Novosphingobium sp. G106: one gene and its partner. Each later gene encodes a partner of the first gene's protein in a complex. Links are inferred from orthologs where the notes say so. Each region holds a gene or a part of one and is shown on either strand. Other genes may lie near its edges. The genes, in order: tig and rpsG.

The links.
Region 2: the proteins of tig (region 1) and rpsG are in contact, whole or in part, in a crystal structure (PDB 3GTY), measured with the Thermotoga maritima proteins. The link is inferred for Novosphingobium sp. G106 from one-to-one orthologs. Residues at the interface, in WP_004081061.1 of Thermotoga maritima: Glu122, Val124, Val129, Leu130, Tyr133, Glu188, Gly259, Ile262, Tyr263, Glu266, Ser270, Glu273, Gln274, Glu277, Arg308, Gln311, Ile312, Ser315, Tyr316, Glu325, Arg329, Arg336, Leu363, Phe366, Trp367, Arg373, Leu377, Arg381, Leu384, Glu387; in WP_004081843.1 of Thermotoga maritima: Lys34, Lys52, Lys55, Glu59, Arg62, Gln63, Glu66, Asn67, Lys69, Val71, Arg95, Ala109, Lys110, Lys111, Gly112, Arg113, Pro114, Glu117, Glu121, Ile124, Ala125, Tyr127, Asn128, Asn129, Thr130, Gly131, Lys135, Asp139, Arg142, Met143.

The regions. Positions count from the first base shown.
Region 1 is NZ_JAHOOZ010000001.1:2,786,243-2,796,172, forward strand. Bases 797-3,736 are described here. They hold tig (trigger factor), read right to left. Parts: upstream 3,095-3,736; coding sequence 1,499-3,094; downstream 797-1,498. Other genes in these bases: KRR38_RS13310 (hypothetical protein), read right to left, coding at 797-1,232; KRR38_RS13325 (hypothetical protein), read left to right, coding at 3,366-3,542; KRR38_RS13330 (TauD/TfdA family dioxygenase), read left to right, coding at 3,641-3,736. In the rest of the region: more of KRR38_RS13310, read right to left, coding at 1-796; more of KRR38_RS13330, read left to right, coding at 3,737-4,531; signal peptide peptidase SppA, read right to left, coding at 4,691-6,577; KRR38_RS13340 (aspartate carbamoyltransferase catalytic subunit), read left to right, coding at 6,674-7,681; KRR38_RS13345 (dihydroorotase family protein), read left to right, coding at 7,678-8,928; KRR38_RS13350 (SPOR domain-containing protein), read right to left, coding at 8,986-9,930. UniProt on the Bacillus subtilis protein: Involved in protein export. Acts as a chaperone by maintaining the newly synthesized protein in an open conformation. Functions as a peptidyl-prolyl cis-trans isomerase.
Region 2 is NZ_JAHOOZ010000001.1:6,038,471-6,048,164, reverse strand. What follows is about bases 2,754-5,457. They hold rpsG (30S ribosomal protein S7), read right to left. Parts: upstream 4,489-5,457; coding sequence 4,018-4,488; downstream 2,754-4,017. Other genes in these bases: KRR38_RS29450 (entericidin A/B family lipoprotein), read right to left, coding at 5,264-5,407; rpsL (30S ribosomal protein S12), read right to left, coding at 4,554-4,925; fusA (elongation factor G), read right to left, coding at 2,754-3,902. In the rest of the region: KRR38_RS29475 (hypothetical protein), read left to right, coding at 1-322; tuf (elongation factor Tu), read right to left, coding at 527-1,717; more of fusA, read right to left, coding at 1,809-2,753; KRR38_RS29445 (hypothetical protein), read left to right, coding at 5,567-5,755; KRR38_RS29440 (winged helix-turn-helix domain-containing protein), read right to left, coding at 5,772-6,152; sthA (Si-specific NAD(P)(+) transhydrogenase), read left to right, coding at 6,306-7,781; KRR38_RS29430 (hypothetical protein), read left to right, coding at 7,967-9,019; KRR38_RS29425 (Ku protein), read left to right, coding at 9,125-9,694.

The DNA of each region.
Region 1 (9,930 bases):
GCCAGCAGTCGGCCGTTGGCGAAGGTCCACTCGTATCGCCGGCGCTCGCCCCCTGCCAGGCTGGCCGACATTCCCACGACCCACAGGAGCGCAACGATGATCAGCGCGCTCCTCCAGCGCGCCGGCATGCGGTCTCCGACGTAGCGGAGCGCATCCGCCAGGCCCAGGCTGAAGAACAGCACGACGATCGCAGTCGACAGCAGAACGAAGCGGAATTCCTTGTGCGCGATCAAGGAAAGCAGAAGGACGTTTATCACGGCCGCGGCCAGCAGCGCCGGATAGCGGCGCACGGCCAGCGCGGCGAAGCCCAGGATCACCCAGGCGCTCGACTGCCAATGGAAGGTGACCAGGTAATAGGGGTAGAACACCGGCGTCCTGATGCCGAAATCTTCCGAGCGGCCCTGCAGGAGGTTGGACGAGAAGTTGTTGAACACCCATTCGAAGGGCATCACGCCGAACGAAAGGTCGATCGCCGATCCGATGAGCAAAGCCGCAATGCCGCCGATGGCTACGGGCAACCAGAGGTCGCGGAAGCGGTATTTGCAAGTCAGCAGTACCAGGACGCCGATCGCAGGAAGATACTGATAGCGGACGATCGCCGCGAGGCCGAGGGCGAAGCCTGCGGCGAGCAGCTTGCGCGTCGTCGCAGTCTCGGCGCGGCACAGCACGGCGGCGGCCGGCATGATCAGCGCCAAGGCCAGCGGCTCGCTGAGTGTGTGTACCGCGTAGAAAACGAAATCGAACCAGATCGCCGCAACGAAGGCAGCCAGCAAGCCGTGGAACCGCGAGATGCCGTTGCCCAAGGCGTAGAACGACAGGACCACCGATATCGAGGCGAGCGCGAACAGCCCGCGAAGGACCGGTAGATAGGCCAGCGAGCCGGGCGAGAACTTTTCGGACAAGGCGATCGGGCCCGACAGGATCAGCGGCAGGAACCAGCTGCGAATGCCTTCGCGCCATTCCCAGGTCGCGATACCATAGCCGGTGGCGAGGCGATGCGCGGGTTCGAGATACTGGAATATCTCGTCGGGATGATGGAGCGCCGGGATGGCCAGTAGGGGCAAACGCAGCGCCAATGCCAGCACGACAATCAGCGCCAGTGCGTGGCGCGAAGGCCATCCTGACCAGACACCCTCGATCCCGTCGACCAGCCGCCAGCAGAGTCCCGCAAACCAGACACCAAACCGCGACGATTCACCGTCCGTTTCAGCTATGGCGGGGTGATCGCTCATTCAGGGTCAGAAACGATCGAGGCACCGCTTATCGCGGCAACCCTACATTGTCCCTTGAAGCCGTTGCACTCGAAACAGTCTATCACGGGCGCTCCCATCGATGGGTTCGACTGTCTGACGCGCCCCAGCCCGATGTTCAAGGGCGTTAACCGATTGAGGCGCGCGGCCAGAATCGCATTGGCGATGCGCCCCGCGCTCTAGCCAAAAACAAACGGCCCGGTGCACGAAGCGCCGGGCCGTCCGATTGTTTGCGAACCGCGAAGCGATCAGGCCTTATCGGCAGGCGCCTTCTTGGCGGCAGGCTTCTTTGCCGGAGCCTTCTTGGCAGACGCTTCCTCGGCAGCGGCTTCGGCCTTGGGCGCGGCAGCCTTCTTGGCAGGCGCCTTCTTCGCAGCGGGCTTTTCCTCGGCCGTAGCAGCCTCGGGTTCTGCGACGGGCTCGGCCGCCGCCTTGGCCTTCTTCGGTGCGGCCTTCTTGGCGGCGGGCTTGTGGTCGTGATCGTGACCGCAATCCGGGCCATGGACATGACCGTCTTCTTCGGCCTCGATCGCGGCCTGGAGTTCGTCCTTGGTCACTTCGCGCTCGGCGACTTCGGCCTTGTCGAACAGGAAGTCGACGACCTTGTCCTCATAGAGCGGTGCGCGCAGCTGGGCGGCGACGAGCGGGTCCTGCTGGACGTACTCGTAGAAGCGCTGGCGATCCTCGGGACGATACTGCTGCGCGGCCTGCGCCATCAGCATCTGCATTTCCTGCTGGGTCACCTCGACGCCGTTGGCCTGGCCGATTTCCGAAAGCAGCAGGCCCAGGCGCACGCGGCGCTCGGCGATCGCCTTGTAATCGTCCTTCTCGGCTTCGATTTCCTTGAGCGCAGCCTCGGGGTCTTCCTCGTGGCCGGCTTCGTGGGTCAGCTGCTGCCAGATCTGGCCGAACTCGGCTTCGACCATCGAGGGCGGAACCTCGAAATCGTGGCCGGCGGCGAGCTGGTCGAGCAGCGCACGCTTCATCTGCGTGCGGGTCAGCCCCGCGGTCTGCTGCTCGAGCTGGCCGCGGAGCAGGCCCTTGAGCTGGTCGAGGCTCTCGAGGCCCAGGTTCTTGGCGAGATCGTCGTTGATCTCCTGCTCGCCGGCGACCTTCACCGCATGGACGGTGATGTCGAAGGTCGCATCCTTGCCCGCAAGTTCCTTGGCGCCGTAGTCGGCGGGGAAAGTCACGGTGATCTGGCGCTCCTCGCCGGCCTTCACGCCGACGAGCTGCTCCTCGAACCCCGGGATCAGGCGGCCGGAGCCCAGCTCGATCGGCTGGTTCTCGGCGCTGCCGCCCTCGAAGGCGACGCCGTCGCGCTTGCCGACGAAGTCGACCAGGACCTGGTCGCCGTTCTCGGCCTTCTTGCCCTTCTTGGCATCGGTAAAGCTCTTCTGCTGGCCGGCGAAGCGCGCAACTTCGGCGTCGACCTCTTCATCGGTGACGGGCACGACCAGCTTCTCGAGCTTGAGGCCTTCGATCGCCGGCGCGGCGATCTGGGGCAGCACTTCGAGGCTGACGGTCAGTTCGGCATCCTTGCCTTCCTCATAGCCATCGCCAAGGCTGACGTCGGGCTGCATCGCGGGGCGCAGCTTCTGCTCGCTGACGAGCTGATCCATCGCCTCGCGGATCGAGGTGTTGAGCGCTTCCTGGTGGATCGCCGGGCCGTGCATCTTCTTGACAAGGTTCACCGGAACCTTGCCCGGGCGGAAACCCGGCAGGCGCATCTGCGGGGCGATCTTCTTGACCTCGCCCTCGATCCGCGCGGAGATGTCCTTGGCCGAAATCGTGACGGTGTAGCCACGCTTCAAACCTTCGTTGGCGGTCTCGACAATCTGCATCGCTCTAAAAGCCTTCCACTCTCAAAAAATGCCGCCGATCAGTCCAGGGCGAGGTATTGGTGCGGGCGAAGGGACTCGAACCCCCACATCTTGCGATACTGGTACCTAAAACCAGCGCGTCTACCAATTCCGCCACGCCCGCAAACCGAGGAAGCCGAAAAATCAGGCGACGGCCCTTATAAGCACTGGGGCAAAAGGGCAAGCGCGCTGGGGCCTAAGACGGAACCACTATCGTACCGCAACGGTTCAACCAGCAGGAAGGTAGGTTCTCATGGCCACGCAACCCGATTTCTCGCCCGACCGGATCGAGCCGCAATCGCCGCCCGAAGCGCCGCAGCAGGAGCCGCAGCCCGGCTTCGATCCCAACAATCCCGACGAGAGCCCGGTGATCCAGCCGGATTTCGACGAGCCCGACCGCGGCCCGGACGAGACGCCGCCGCCGCTGTAGATCGGCACTCGTGCTTCCGCGTCAGTCATGCGGCAACCCTAGGCGGGAGCGCGGGGGAATCGTATGGATGCCGGATCAAATCGGCAACGGCGAGTACCATGACCGCAATCACCATCGAGCCCATCAAGCCGCACATCGGCAGCCTGGTTCGCGTAGACAAGGCGCGTCTCTGCGATCCCGAGATCGTCCAGACGGTGCGCGAGGCGATGGAACAGCGCGGCGTCCTGGTGTTCCCCGAGTTGCACCTGACCGACGCGGAGCAACTCGCCTTCACCGACGCCTTCGGCCAGCGGCTCAACTATACCAGCGGTGCGACCCCGAACGGCGCGCGTGGCGCGGTCGCCGGCGAAGAGGCTGACGTCTACAAGATCGCACTCGGCAAGGGTGCGACGCTGGCCCCCGAATTCGTCTACGCCACCTGGTTCTGGCACACCGACGGCGTCACAGTCGACCAGCCGCTGCCCAAGGCGACGATGCTCTCGGCGCGCAAGCTGTCACTCACGGGCGGCCAGACCGAATTCGCCAACACTTTCGCAGCCTGGGCGCGGCTGCCCGCGGCGGAGCAGGCGGCGATCGCCGAGCTCAGGGTGATCCACCGGCTCGAAGCCGCGATGCGCCATGTCTTCCGCGAGATTCCCGAGGATCGCCTCGCCCGGTTCCGCCAGGCACCCGAGATGGTCGTGCCGCTGGTCTGGACGCAGCAGGATGGCCGCCAGTCGCTCGTCCTCGGCACCCACGCCGACGAGGTGATCGGCATGCCCTACACCGCCGGCCGTTCGCTGCTGGAGAGACTGATCGAATGGGCCGCGCAGCCCGACTTCTCCTACAGCCACGACTGGCGCGAGGGCGATTTCGTCATCTGGAACAACCACGGCGTGATGCACCGGGTCGTGCCCTACGATGCGGATTCGGACCGCAACATGCACCGTACCTCGATCCAGGGCGACCAGCGCCTTGGCCGGCCTTTGGCGGAACTCCAGCCGGCTTAGGTTTGGCCGCGACAAGCGCGCGATCGACTTTGCCTGAAAGAGGTTCGTCACCCCGCTTGATCCGGGGTCCGGCTCATTGCGGCCAGACGCGAGGTTGCGAAGGCAGCGGGATCCCGGGTCAAGCCCGGGATGACGATGTCAGGGTGAGGTTATCCCGCTCTAATTGAGACCCAGGACCTTCGCCACGCGCGCCAGCAAGGTCAGGTCCGCCCTGGGTGGCAGCCTGCCGCCCGCCGAGGCCGGGCATTCGAGGCAATAGGCCTGGACCCCGCGCGTGCCGATCAACCGCTCGGCGCCGGCCAGTGCCTTGCCGATCAGGCCCATCTGGCTGGCAGTTACCGCCCCGGCGAAGTCGCGCGCTTCGGCCGGCGGGGCGCTGTCTTCGTCGCTGCCACCGAGGCGCTGAAGGATCGAGGCCCACTGCTCGTCGCGCTGGCCCAGGTATTCGGGATGCCAGGAGTCGAGCTTCGCCGCCTTGGCCGCATAGGCCAGCGCCTGGTCGAGCCCACCGAACTCGTCGACCAGGCCGTTCTGCCGTGCCGTGCCGCCGTCCCAGACGCGGCCCTGGCCGATCGCGTCGATCTGCTCGGGCGTCCGGTGCCGCGACTGGCCGACGAGGCCGAGGAAGTGGCCGTAGCTGTGCTCGACATTGAGCTGGAGCATCGACTGGATCTCGGGCGAGAGGCCGCTGACGACATCGGGCTGGCCCGACAGCGGCGTGGTCGCCACGCCGTCGGTGGTCACGCCCCACTCGGACAGGGCGTGCTCGAAGCTCGGCACGATGGCGAAGACCCCGATCGAGCCGGTAATCGTCCCCGGCTCGGCGAAGATGCGGTCGGCCGGGGTCGAGACCCAGTAGCCGCCGCTCGCCGCGAGATTGGCCATCGAGACCACGACCGGGATCTTCTTGGCCTTGTAGCGCGCGATCGCCGCGCGGATCGCCTCGGAGCCCGTGATCGAGCCGCCCGGCGAATCGACGCGCACGACCAGCGCCGCAAAGTTCTTCGCCTGCGCCTCGTCGAGCAGCTTGGCGATGCGGTCGCCGCCCGCGGTACCCGGCCCGGCGTCGCCGTCGACGATCTCGCCCGCCACTGTGACCACGCCGATCGCCCGGCCCGGTTCGGCCGGCTTGTTGGCCGCAAGCCAGGTCTTGAGCCCGGTATGGGCAAAATGCCCAGGCCCCGGATCGCGCGTATCGTCGCCGACGATCTCGGCGACACGCTGGCCGAACTGCGCCTCGTCGCCGAGCTTGTCGACCAGCCCTGCGCTCTGCGCGCCCTTGGCGGCATCGCCGCCCGCAGCTTTCAGCCAGGCCACCGGATCGCCGCCGACCAGCGCGATGTTGGCCTTGGGCCGCGCCTTGGCGACGTCCGCCTTCCAGTTCTCCCAGATCGCGCCGTAGAGCGCCTTGCTCGCCTCGCGCGAGGGGTCGGACATGTCGTTGCGGATGTAAGGCTCGACCGCGCTCTTGTAGGTGCCGACGCGGAAGACGTGCGCGGTGACCTTCAGCTTGTCGAGCAGGCCGCCGTAGTAAAGGTTCTTGCCGCCGGGCCCGAGCACGAAGGCCCCGCCCATCGGGTTGACCCAGGCTTCGCTGGCGTGGGCAGCAAGCTGCACGCCGTCGTCGTTGTATAGCGTGGCATAGGTCAGCACCGGCTTCTTCGCCGCGCGCACCGCGTCCATCGCCTCGCCGATCTCGGTCATGTGCACAAAACCGCCGCCGGTGAAGCGCGAGAGATCGAAGACCACGGCCTTGATCCGGTCGTCCTTCGCCGCGAGCCGCAGCGCGCGGACCACGTCGCGCGCCCGGTACTCACCGACCGGCGCCTGCTGCGACACCAGTTGCTTGATCGGATCGACCAGCGAAGGCTCCTCGACCACCGCACCGTCGAGCTTGAGCAGCAGCGCGCCCTTCTGCACCGAAGCGACGTTCGGCCGCACCGTCAGCGCCGCATAGAGCAGTCCGAAGAACATCAGGAGGAGCAGCAGCGCGAGCCCGTCCTTGATCGCAACCAGCAGCTTCCAGACCTTGCGCGCGAATGCCATGCGTGTTCCTCTATTTCGCGTCTTTCTAAGGACGGGGGACAGTTTGTCCAAGCACACTTTACCCCCCGCCCCGGCAGGTCTAAGGCGCTGTCTTCAATGACATCGCCAGAACTCCCTCACGCGGGCCGCTATCCGGCAGGCTCGCTGGCCTTCCCGCACCGCGGGCTGCTCGGCATCGCCGGCCTTGCGCCGCACGAGATCCTGTTCCTGCTCGACGAGGCCGAGCAATGGGTCGAGCTCAACCGGCAGCCGCAGAAGCGCGACGAGAGCCTGGCCGGCCTCACCATCATCAACGCCTTCTTCGAGAACTCGACGCGCACGCTCTTGAGCTTCGAGATAGCCGGCAAGCGGCTCGGCGCCGACGTCGTCAACATGCAGGTGGCGCAGTCGAGCGTGAAGAAGGGCGAGACGCTGATCGACACGGCTATGACGCTCAACGCGATGCGCGCCGACGCCATGGTCATCCGCCACGGCAGTTCGGGCGCCGTGCGGCTGATCGCCGACAAGGTGAACTGCCCGGTGCTCAATGCCGGCGACGGCCAGCATGAGCACCCGACCCAGGGCCTGCTCGACGCGCTGACGATCCGTCATGCCCTGCGCGGCAAGACCAACGGCGAATTCAACGGCCTGACGATCACGATCTGCGGCGACATCCTGCACAGCCGCGTCGCACGCTCGAACATCCATTGCCTGACCACGCTCGGCGCCGAAGTCCGCGTCTGCGCCCCGCCCGCGCTGATGCCCGCGGGGATCGAGGAGATGAAGGTCACGCCGTTCCACGATTTCGACGCAGCGCTGAAAGGCGCCGACGTGGTCATGATGCTGCGGCTCCAGCAGGAACGCATGTCGGGCCAGTTCATCCCCAGCCCGCGCGAATACCGCCACCTCTATGGCCTGACGCTCGACCGACTGGCCAAGGCCCAGCCCGATGCGCTGGTCATGCACCCCGGCCCAATGAACCGCGGCGTGGAGATCGACAGCAACGTCGCCGATCTGGTCGACCGATCGGTGATCACCCGCCAGGTCGAGATGGGAGTCGCCATCCGCATGGCCTGCCTCGATGTGCTGACACGAAAAGCGCGCAAGCTGGAGGGCTGGACATGAGCGCGGCCCCTCCTCTCGTCATCGCCAATGGCCTGCTGATGCTGCCCGAGGACGCGCCGGCCAAGGGCGCGGTGCGCGTCGAGGGCGGCCGGATCGCCGCGCTGGGCGACAGCGTCGATCAGGCTGATGCCCGCGTGGTCGATGCCAAAGGCGCAATCATCGCCCCCGGCCTCGTCGACCTCGGTGTCTTCGCGATCGACAAGCCGGCCTTCCATTTCGGCGGCGTGACCCGCGCCGCGCTGATGCCCGACCAGAGCCCGCCGCTGGATAGGCCCTCGACCGTCCGTTACGCCGCGCAGTCGGGTAAGCCGGACTTCTGGGTCCATCCGCTGGGCGCCGCGACGCGCGGGCTCGAGGGCGTCGAACTCGCCGAGATCGCGATGATGCGCGATGCCGGGGCCAAGGCGGTAGCCACCGGGCGGCGCTGGATCGGCGATTCCGGGACGATGCTCCGCCTGCTGCGCTACTGCGCGATGCTCGGCCTCGTCGTCGTCAGCCACGCCGAGGACGGCGGACTGACCGGCAATGCCGTCGCCACCGCCGGCGAGATGGCAACGCGGCTCGGCCTGCCCTCGGCACCGGCTGAGGCCGAAGCGCTGGCCATCGCTCGCGACATCGCGCTCGCCGAGATGAGCGGCGCGCGGCTCCATTTCCGCCAGGTCACGACCGCCGCCGGGCTCACGCTGGTGCGCGCCGCCAAGACCCGCGGCGTTTCGGTCACCGCCGGGGTGACGCCGGCGCATTTCATGCTCTCGGACATCGCGGTGGCCGACTTCCGCACTTTCGCCCGGCTATCGCCCCCCCTTCGCTCGGAAGCCGACCGGCAGGCGGTACGCGCTGCGCTCGCCGATGGGACGATCGACGTCATTACCTCGGGCCACGATCCGCGCGGCCCCGAGGACAAGCGCCTGCCCTTCGCCGATGCCGAGCCCGGCATGGCCGGCGCCGAGACGCTGCTGCCGTTGACGCTCAGCCTCGTACGCGACGGGGTGATCGACCTGACCCGCGCCTTCCGCCTGCTCGCGGGCAATCCCGCGCAACTACTGGGGCTCGATGCCGGCGTGCTGCGGGTGGGCGCCGAGGCCGACCTCGCGATCATCGATCCCGATCGGCCGTGGATCGTCGATTCGGACAAGATGGCGGCCGCCGCCGGCAATACGCCGTTCGACAAGCAGCCGGTCCAGGGCCGCGTCCTCGCGCTCTACAAGGGCGGCATGCCCGCAGGCAGCAACCACCTCGACAGATAAGAAAAACCCCTCCGCGAAGGGAGGGGCTTTTCCCGGTAATCGCTGACGCGAAAACTTTTAGCGGGCGCGGGCCCGGCCACCGCCGAGGTTGACGGCGAAGGACGGTTGGACCTGGCCGGCGGGCGCCCGGTTCGCCGCATAGGCGAAGCAGACGTTGCCGCGGCTCTTGAGGCCCGAGCAGAGGCTCGAGGCCGAGCCGCCGTTGAAGCCGGCGGCGGCGACGCGCCAGAAGTTCTTGCCGTTCACCACCGCAGGCGTGATCGTCATCTGGTAGCCGCGCAGCTCGGGGCTGCGCGCGGTGAGGATTCCCACGGCGCGGCGGGCATTGGCCTCGCTAGAGAACGAGCCGAGCTGGACGAGGTGCGTGCCGTTCTTGACCGCGGCAGGCCAGGCCATCGGGCGCGAGGCATCCTTGCGCGGCGCGGCGAGCTTCGGCGCGCTCGGCCGTTCGGCAACGGCGCGCGTGAAAGCAGCGACGCGGCTCGCCCGGGCGGGCGCGGCCTGCAACGAAGGCTTGGCCGCATAGTCGGCCACAGCGACCTGGGCCGCCGGCTGAACCACCGGCTGGGCGACATAGTTCGATTGCGGCTGCGCAGCGAAGGCCGTGGCGAATTCGGCCGAAGCCGGCGCCGGTACGGCAGCAACGGCCGGAGCCGGAGTCTCGCCGATCGCTGGCAGTTCGGCATCGGCAGTCCGGGTGACCGGCGCGGGCTCCGCTTCGGCGCGCTGTTCCTTCGGCTCGGCCACACCGCTGAGCGCAAGCGCTACGGGCTGACCGGCATCGGCCACGCCGACGGGCACGGCGAGCAGGCTGGCGACGCGGCGCTGCACGTCCTCGGGGCGGCTCATCGCTGCCCAGTCACCGATGCGGTCGTCGATCTGGTCGGCCGGCACGTCCTGCGACATGGCGACTCGCGCTTCGCGCCACTGGCCGTTGAGCGCATAGGCATAAGCGAGGTTCTGGCGCAGCTTCGGCGAATTCTCGCCGCCGCGCAGGGCATC
Region 2 (9,694 bases), 3.3 Mb from region 1 along the record:
GCCGGTACAAACCACGGGCGAGCCGAGGGTGGAAGCCGGCTGGTTTGCCGATGCGCTAAAGAAGGCGCGCGACAACGCCGGCATGCCTGACGACAGCCGCGGTGACGAACGCTTGCCGGTGGCGATCACCACGCAGTTTCTCGCTGACGGGAGGACGCACGAAGACATTGCGATCTACGATGTCGGCTACACGATCGCGGGGCGGTTGCTAGGCGGCCATACCGTCGCGCTCCGCGGTGTCTCGCTCGTTTCCCACGCCAAAAGCGGTGGGGCACAGGCAACCCTGGATGCACGCTGGGCCAAGCTGCTTCCTTCCAGGTAGTGCAGCTTACGGCGCTATTTGGCGGTCATGCCCGCTGACAAAGCAGTCATTCCCACGCTGAAGCGAACTCGCCGACAGCGATCAATCCTAGCGCCTGATCAGCCTGAGCTTGCCGAAGGCCACGCACTGTCCGAACGCAAAAAGCCCGGCCTTCCTTGCGGAAGACCGGGCCTTTTCAACTCGGTTGTCCGAGGATCGCGAAGCTTACTTCGTGATCTTGGCGACGACGCCCGAACCGACGGTGCGGCCGCCTTCGCGGATGGCGAAGCGCAGGCCTTCGTCCATGGCGATCGGGGCGATCAGCTTGACCGACAGACCGATGTTGTCGCCGGGCATGACCATCTCGGTGCCCTCGGGGAGGATGACCTCGCCGGTGACGTCCGTGGTGCGGAAGTAGAACTGCGGACGATAGTTCGCGAAGAAAGGCGTGTGACGGCCGCCTTCGTCCTTCGACAGGACATAGACCTCGGCCGAGAACTCGGTGTGCGGCTTGACCGAACCGGGCTTGCAGAGGACCTGGCCACGCTCGACGTCTTCACGGGCAACGCCGCGAACCAGCGCGCCGATGTTGTCGCCGGCTTCGCCCTGGTCGAGCAGCTTGCGGAACATTTCGACGCCGGTGACGACGGTCTTGCGGGTGTCCTTGAGGCCGACGATCTCGACTTCCTCGCCAACCTTGACGATGCCGGTCTCGACGCGGCCGGTCACGACCGTACCACGACCCGAGATCGAGAACACGTCTTCCACCGGCATCAGGAACGGCTTGTCGGTCGGGCGCGGCGGCTGCGGGATGAACTCGTCGACGGCCTTCATCAGCGCGTAGATCGATTCCTTGCCGATGTTGTCGTCGCGGCCTTCGAGAGCGGCCAGAGCCGAACCCGGGATGATGGGGATCGCGTCGCCGTCGAAGCCGTACGAGCTCAGCAGCTCGCGGATTTCGAGCTCGACGAGCTCGAGGATTTCGGCGTCGTCGACCTGGTCGACCTTGTTCATGTAGACGACGAGCTGCGGCACGCCGACCTGGCGGGCGAGCAGGATGTGCTCGCGGGTCTGCGGCATCGGGCCGTCAGCGGCGTTCACGACCAGGATCGCGCCGTCCATCTGGGCGGCACCGGTGATCATGTTCTTCACGTAGTCGGCGTGGCCCGGGCAGTCGACGTGCGCGTAGTGGCGGTTGGCGGTCTCGTACTCGACGTGGGCGGTCGAGATCGTGATGCCGCGCTCGCGCTCTTCGGGAGCCTTGTCGATGTTGGCGTAATCGGTGAACGTCGCGCCGCCGGTCTCGGCCAGCACCTTGGTGATCGCGGCCGTCAGCGTGGTCTTGCCGTGGTCGACGTGACCGATGGTGCCGATGTTGCAGTGCGGCTTGGTCCGCTCAAATTTTGCCTTCGCCATTGTTCAAACCTTCTGTTTCGCTTGAATGAGAATCTGCGGGAAGGTGCGGCGCCCGCTGAATCAGGCGCCGCCCCTAGTATCATCTTGCCGCTTAGGCAAGCTTCTCCTTGACCTCGGCCGCGACGTTCGCCGGGACTTCGTCATAGTGGGAGAAGAACATCGAGTAATTCGCTCGGCCCTGGGTGAACGAGCGGAGCTGGTTCACGTAGCCGAACATATTCGCCAGCGGCACCATGGCCTCGACCGCCTGGGCATTGCCCCGCGTGTCAGTGCCCTGGATCTGGCCACGGCGGCTGTTGATGTCGCCGATGACGTCGCCGAGATATTCCTCCGGCGTCACCACTTCCACCTTCATGATCGGTTCGAGCAGCTTGATGCCGGCCTTCTGCGCCACTTCGCGCATCGCTGCACGACCGGCGATTTCGAATGCCAGCGCCGAAGAGTCGACGTCGTGGTAGGCACCGTCATAAAGCACGATATCGAAGTCGATGATCGGGAAGCCGACCAGCGAGCCCGAGGCCGCCGTCTCGCGGAAGCCCTTTTCGATCGCGGGGATATATTCCTTCGGAATGTTACCGCCCTTGATCTCGTCCTTGAAGGTGATGCCCGAACCGCGCTCGCCCGGCGTGACCTTGACCTTCACGCGGCCGAACTGACCGGTACCGCCCGACTGCTTCTTGTGGGTGTAATCGACGTCGACCGGCTTCGCGAGGTATTCGCGGTAGGCCACCTGCGGCGCACCGACGTTGGCCTCGACCTTGAACTCGCGGCGCATACGATCGACGATGATGTCGAGGTGAAGCTCGCCCATCCCCTTGATGATCGTCTGGCCCGATTCGTGATCGGTCGACACGCGGAACGAGGGATCTTCCGCCGAGAGACGATTGAGCGCGACGCCCATCTTCTCCTGGTCGGCCTTGGTCTTCGGCTCCACCGACAGTTCGATGACCGGCTCGGGAAATTCCATGCGCTCGAGCACGATCGGCGACCGTTCGGCGCAGAGCGTGTCGCCCGTGGTGGTTTCCTTCATGCCGGCCAGCGCGACGATGTCGCCCGCGAAGGCCTCGTCGATGTCCTTGCGGTCGTTGGCGTGCATTTCGAGAATGCGGCCGACCTTCTCCTTCTTGTCCTTCACCGAGTTCAGGTAGGTGCCCTTGGAGAGCGTGCCCGAATAGATGCGGATGAAGGTGAGCGAGCCCACGAAGGGATCGTTCATGACCTTGAACGCGAGCGCGCTGAACGGCGCGTCGTCGGTGGCGGGACGGCTGTCCGGCTCGTCGCTGTCCATCTTGACGCCCTGGACGTCTTCGATGTCGAGCGGCGAAGGCAGGTAGTCGACGACGGCGTCGAGCAGGGGCTGGACGCCCTTGTTCTTGAACGCCGAGCCGCAGACGACCGGCACGAAGGCGTGGCCCAGCGTACCCTTGCGGATCAGCGCCTTGAGCGTCGCGACGTCGGGCTCGTTGCCTTCGAGATAGGCTTCCATCGCGTCGTCGTCCTGCTCGACGGCAAGCTCGATCAGCTTCTCGCGATATTCGGCGGCCTCGTCGACCATGTCGGCGGGGATCTCTTCATAGAAGAACTCGGCGCCCAGCGCTTCGTCCTTCCAGATGATCGCACGGTTGTGCACGAGATCGACCAGGCCCTTGAGGTCGGCTTCGATGCCGATCGGGAGATAAAGCACCGCCGGCTTCGAACCGAGGCGGTCGATGATCGACTGGACGCAGTACTTGAAGTTCGCGCCGGTGCGGTCGAGCTTGTTGATGAAGCACATACGCGGCACGCCGTACTTGTCGGCCTGGCGCCACACGGTCTCGGACTGCGGTTCGACGCCGGCAACGCCGTCGAAGCAGGCAACCGCGCCGTCGAGCACGCGCAGCGAACGCTCGACTTCAATCGTGAAGTCGACGTGCCCGGGGGTGTCGATGATGTTGATGCGATATTCGTCGCCCTGGCCGCTGTCGGCCTTCCAGAAGCAGGTCGTCGCGGCCGACGTGATCGTGATGCCGCGCTCCTGCTCCTGCTCCATCCAGTCCATGGTCGCGGCGCCGTCGTGGACTTCGCCGATCTTGTAGGACTTGCCGGTGTAGTAAAGGATACGCTCGGTCGTCGTCGTCTTGCCGGCGTCGATGTGCGCCATGATACCGATATTGCGGTACTTCTCGAGCGGATGGCCGCGTGCCATGGTGGTTTCCTTGATGTGATGAGGGGAGCCGGCTTGAGGCTCCCGCTCATATAGTGTGCTTTATGACAACCGAAAGACGTCCGGCCCTAAGCGGCGCGAACCTACCGGCGTCCCATTACCAGCGATAATGGCTGAACGCACGGTTGGCGTCGGCCATGCGGTGGGTGTCTTCGCGCTTCTTGACCGCGTTGCCGCGGTTGTTGGCGGCGTCGAGCAGCTCGGCCGAGAGGCGCGCCGACATCGTCGTTTCCGAACGGTTGCGGGCGGCCGTGATCAGCCAGCGGATGGCGAGAGCCTGGGCGCGCTCGGGGCGAACCTCGACCGGCACCTGGTAGGTGGCACCACCGACGCGGCGCGAACGCACTTCGATCTGCGGCTTCACGTTCTCGAGCGCATTGTGGAACAGCCCGAGCGGATCGGCCTTGGCGCGCGTTTCCATGGTTTCCATGGCGCCATAGACGATGCTTTCGGCGACGGACTTCTTACCGTCGAGCATCAGGTTGTTCATGAACTTCGACAGAACCTCATCCCCGAACTTGGGATCAGGCAGGATTTCCCGCTTCTCGGGACGACGACGACGTGACATCGGATGAATTCCTTATTCTCAGGCCGCTGCGACAAAGGCGCGGCCGGGAAAAACCAGCCTGAGGCTTACTTCGGACGCTTGGCGCCGTACTTCGAACGGCTCTGCTTGCGGTCCTTGACACCCTGGGTGTCGAGCACGCCGCGCAGCACGTGGTAACGCACGCCGGGAAGGTCGCGAACACGGCCGCCGCGGATCAGCACGACCGAGTGCTCCTGCAGGTTGTGGCCTTCGCCCGGGATGTACGAGATGACCTCGCGGCTGTTGGTCAGGCGGATCTTGGCCACCTTGCGAAGCGCCGAGTTCGGCTTCTTCGGCGTCGTCGTGTAGACGCGCGTGCAGACGCCGCGCTTCTGGGGGTTCTGCTCCATCGCAGGAACCTTCGACTTGGCCTTCTGCGGTACGCGACCCTTGCGGATCAGCTGGTTGATAGTCGGCATGAAGTACTCTTCACCTGTGTTTGGGGACAGCGGAATTGCCGCCCCGGTATGGCATTCGAGAACCGATGGAGATGTACGGGATCACGCATGTGCGCCGCGCCCCGGGCAAGCCGGGCAGCAGGCAGTTCGCACAGCGTGAGCCGAAAACACTCCACCCGGTCGAAGAATGCCGGGTTACTTTGACGATGGGCGCGAGGAACTGGCCCTCACCCGCACCGCCAATGTTCAGCTCTATATCCGGCAAGCGAGATAAATCCCGTCCGGAAGCCGGCGCCCTTAGTGCGGTTTGTAAAAGCGGTCAAGCGCGCGATGGCGCGCCGCGCGATCAAAGCGCCGGATCAGAGCGCGCGCGAACCCGCTTCGCCGACCGACTCGATGTCGCGACCGACACCCTTGACCGTATTGCATGCCGCAAGCGAGGCCAGCAGACCGCCGAGCACGGCCGCACAGAGCAGTTTGCGATATGGCGTCATTCTTCTCATTCCCCGCGCAACAATCCTGCCCATCCCTAGCATCGCGGAGGCGCATATCAAGCGTCACGCAATGCGGCGACCGGGCGCTCGGCGGCGACGAGAAGGTTTGGCCCGGCCCTCAGGACGTGATAGGGTAATCCCCTACATGGCGGAAGAGGAGAGCCAGCCATGATGGATCCGACACTGCGCCTGATACTTGCCCGCAAGGAAGTACTGCTCGCCTTGGGTTCGGAAAGCGCCGAGGACGAACGGCTGCATCGCGCATTGGCGGACCAACTCACCGCCGAAGCCGTGCGTGACATCGATCGCGAACCCGGACGGAAGTATGACTGGTCGCGGCTCGCCTTGCCGGCCTAGGTCATAACGCTGAGAACTAGGCCTTCTGACTGGAGCGCGGCTCAGGCAGGATGCCTGCCTGCAGCGCGGCGAAATCGGCGCAGTCGGCCGCTGCATCGATCCGAGCCTGGAGCGCGCGGTAGTGCGTCAGCACGGTCTCGCCGAAAGCGCTGACTCGCGCGCCGCCGCCATGCGCGCTGCCGGGCGAGGTTTCGACCAGCGGGCGCTGCCAGCAGCGGTTCATCGCATCGACCAGTAGCCAGGCGCGGCGGTAGGACATGCCCATGGCCCGGCCCGCGGCCGAAATCGATCCGTGCGCACGGATCGCCTCGAGCAGATCGGCCTTGCCCGGTCCCATCGCGATCTCCTCGCCAGAATAGAGCTGCACCTTTAGCTTGAGGATCGCTTCGTCCGCCATTCCGGCATCCTAGCGCCAGTCCGCCATCGCGGCGAGCCCCCAACTTTGCGGCGACAAACGATCGCCTTCAGCCCATCCGGCCTGAAAAATTTGCTTAAAATGCCGTTATCTACGTTCGGATCAGGGGGCATCCCAAGCGCGAAAGATTGTGCAATGCAGCATTTTGACTACCGCAAGGCGACGGCTTCTGTACACTGCGGCGACTTTCCGGTCGAACTCACGCGGGGCAAGCGCATGGCGGGGCAGTACGATTTCATCGTCATCGGCAGCGGTCCCTCGGGCCGCCGCGCCGCGATCCAGGCAGCGAAGCTCGGCAAGTCGGTACTCGTCGTCGAAGGCCGCAAGCGGGTCGGCGGCGTTTCGGTGCATACGGGCACGATCCCTTCGAAAACCCTGCGCGAGACCGCGCTCAACCTCTCGGGCTGGCGCGAGCGCGGCTTCTATGGCCGGTCGTACCGGGTCAAGAAGGAGATTGGCAGCGAGGATCTGGGCATCCGCCTGCACAAGACGCTCGAGCATGAGGTCGACGTGCTCGAACACCAGTTCCTGCGCAACGGCGTCCACACGATGGAGGGCTTCGCCCGCTTCGAGGACGCGCACCGCCTGATCGTCACCTCGCCCGACGGCAGCCAGTTGGCGGTCGAAGGCGAGCGCATCCTGATTGCCGTGGGCACGGTTCCTTTCCGCCCCGAGGGCATCGACTTCGACGACGATTGCATCCTCGACAGCGACGAGGTGGTCGAGATCCCGCGCCTGCCGCGCAGTCTCACCGTCGTCGGCGCGGGCGTGATCGGCATTGAATATGCGACGATTTTCAGCGCGCTCGACGTGGCGGTGACGATCATCGAACCGCGGAGCACTTTCCTCGATTTCATCGACCGCGAGATCATCGACGAATTCGTCCACCAGCTACGTGACCGCGGCGTCTCGTTCCGGCTCGGCTCGCCGGTCAAATCGGTCGTTCGCGAGGGCAACCGCGTCGTCTGCACGACCGAGGACGGCCGCATCGTGCGCAACGAGATGTTGCTCTATTGCGCCGGCCGCATGGGCGCGACCGACCAACTCGGACTCGACGCCTGCGGCCTTACGACCGATGGGCGCGGGCGGCTGAAAGTGAACGCCGACACGTTCCAGACCGAAGTTCCGCACATCTATGCGGCGGGCGACGTGATCGGTTTTCCCAGCCTTGCTTCAACCTCGATGGAACAGGGCCGTATTGCTGCCTGCCATGCCTTCGAGCTGCCGCTGCCGCCGGCTCCGGCCTATTTCCCCTACGGTGTCTATGCCGTGCCGGAAATCTCGACCGTGGGCATGAGCGAGCAGGAAGTGCGCGACAAGGGCATCGCCTACGAATGCGGCATCGCCCGCATGCGCGAGACCTCACGCGGGCATATCATGGGCCTCGATCAGGGCATGATGAAGATGATCTTCAGCCACAAGACGCGTCGGCTGCTGGGCGTCCACATCCTCGGCGAAGGCGCTACCGAGCTGATCCACATCGGCCAGGCGGTGCTCAACCTTAAGGGCACGGTCGACTACTTCATCGAGAACACCTTCAATTACCCGACGCTGGCGGAGGCCTACAAGATCGCCGCACTCGACGCCTGGAACCGCATGCCGCGCGATTGAGGGCGGCCCACGTCATAGGGGAGGCCGGGGCGCTTGGCTGACAGCGCCCGCGCCGGGGCGCAGGCGCTTGCGCTCGCTATTGGCGTAGGAAAGTACCTTCACAATGGAGCAACTAAGATCTGCGACGAGTTCCGCGAGGCTTGCCGCTGTCTATCAAGCTCTCTAGCGTGAAGGCTATGAATGAAATGCGTTTTTACCGCGTCGTAGCACCTTTGCTGGCTGTTTCGGCGCTGACTGGGTGTGGGGATGGCGGAAGCTCTACGCCGTCGCCGACCCCTACGGCGACGCCGAGCCCGTCTCCGACCCCCACACCCACACCCACACCCACACCCACACCGCTTACGACGCTGCCGACGCCGGCCGCTGCCGTGGGCGATTCCGGTGCCGGCGTGCCTCAAGGCCAGCCCGTTCCTGGAACATTCTTTCGCACCGTCTGCCGCCCCGACGCGGTCTACAGCGATACGTTTTCGGTTCCGCTCGCGCGGATCAGCGCAGACGGCGGAGCGCTCTCGCCGCCCTCGCTGACCGATCGGCTCCACTATTCTCAGGCGACCAAGCGCTACACCTTCATCGAGTTCAACAGTTCGCTGGATTCGAGCATCAGCTTCGGCCCGGACAACATCGTCACCACTGCGACCACACCCGAGGAGACCCTGTTCCGCCGCGACCAGTGCCTCACCACTTCGGGGTCCGACGTCTACATGCTGCGCCTGTTCAATCCGGGTTCCGCCAACCCGACGCTCAATCTGAACTATGCCAGCTTCGGCCTGTTCACGATCCAGAACGCGTCTCTGGGCGGCCCGCTTATCACCTATCTGCCTTTCGGCTATGCCCTGCCGACGGGTGCCGCGGGCCTCAACCGCGCGGGCGTCGCGACCTATACCGGCGTGGTGAAAGGCATCGCCCGAGACAACAGCGCGCAATATGACGTGATCGGAACGCTTACCACCACGGTCGACTTCACCAGCAAGGCGTTCTCGACGAAACTCGACCTCACACTCAAGAATCCGCAGACGAATGCGACCGTGAATATCATCACGATCAATTTCAACCAGTCGGGAACGCCGACGTTGTCCACGCTCAACGGCACGGCTTCAACGGGCTCCGGCGACGTCGTCGGCGTTCTGGCAGGCCCCCAGGCGGAGGAAATCGCCATGGCGGCGACTCTGACCGTCGCGTCCCCCCAGAACGTCACTTCGGATATCCGGATCGCGCTTTCGGCGGCCGGGAAGCGCTGAACGAGCCCTGACGGCAAAGGACGAGGGCCGCCGCCCGCCTCTGCATCGGGCCATCGATGTTGGAACCAAATCGCCGCGGGTGTACTTAATCCGCGGAGGTAGACCATGGCCGCTCGTGCTTACTGGAAAGGCCAGATCCGACTGGCGCTCGTCTCGATCCCGGTGGAGATCTACAAGGCGACCAAGTCGGGCGCCTCGATCTCCTTCCGCCAGATTCACGAGCCTTCGGGCAAGCCGATCAAGTACGAGAAGGTCGTGCCGGGCATCGGCCCGGTCGACCGCGACGAAATCATCAAGGGCTACGAGCTCTCCAAGGGCCATTTCGTGCTGCTCGAGGACGCGGAGATCGAGGCGGTCAAGCTCGAGTCCAAGCGGACGCTCGATCTCGTCCAGTTCGTCGATGCCGATGCGATCGACGTACTCTATTTCGACCAGCCCTATTACGTCGTCCCCGCCGACGATCTTGCCGAGGAGGCCTACGTCGTGCTGCGTGAAGCCCTTCGGAAATCACGGAAAGTAGGCCTTGGGCAGCTCGCGATCAGGGGCCAGGAGTTTCTCGTCAGCCTCAAGCCCTGCGGCCGCGGGCTGGTGCTCGAGACGCTGCGCTATGCCGACGAGGTGAACAAGGCGGCGAACTATTTCCGCGATATCGGCGACACGAAGCCCGATGCCGAC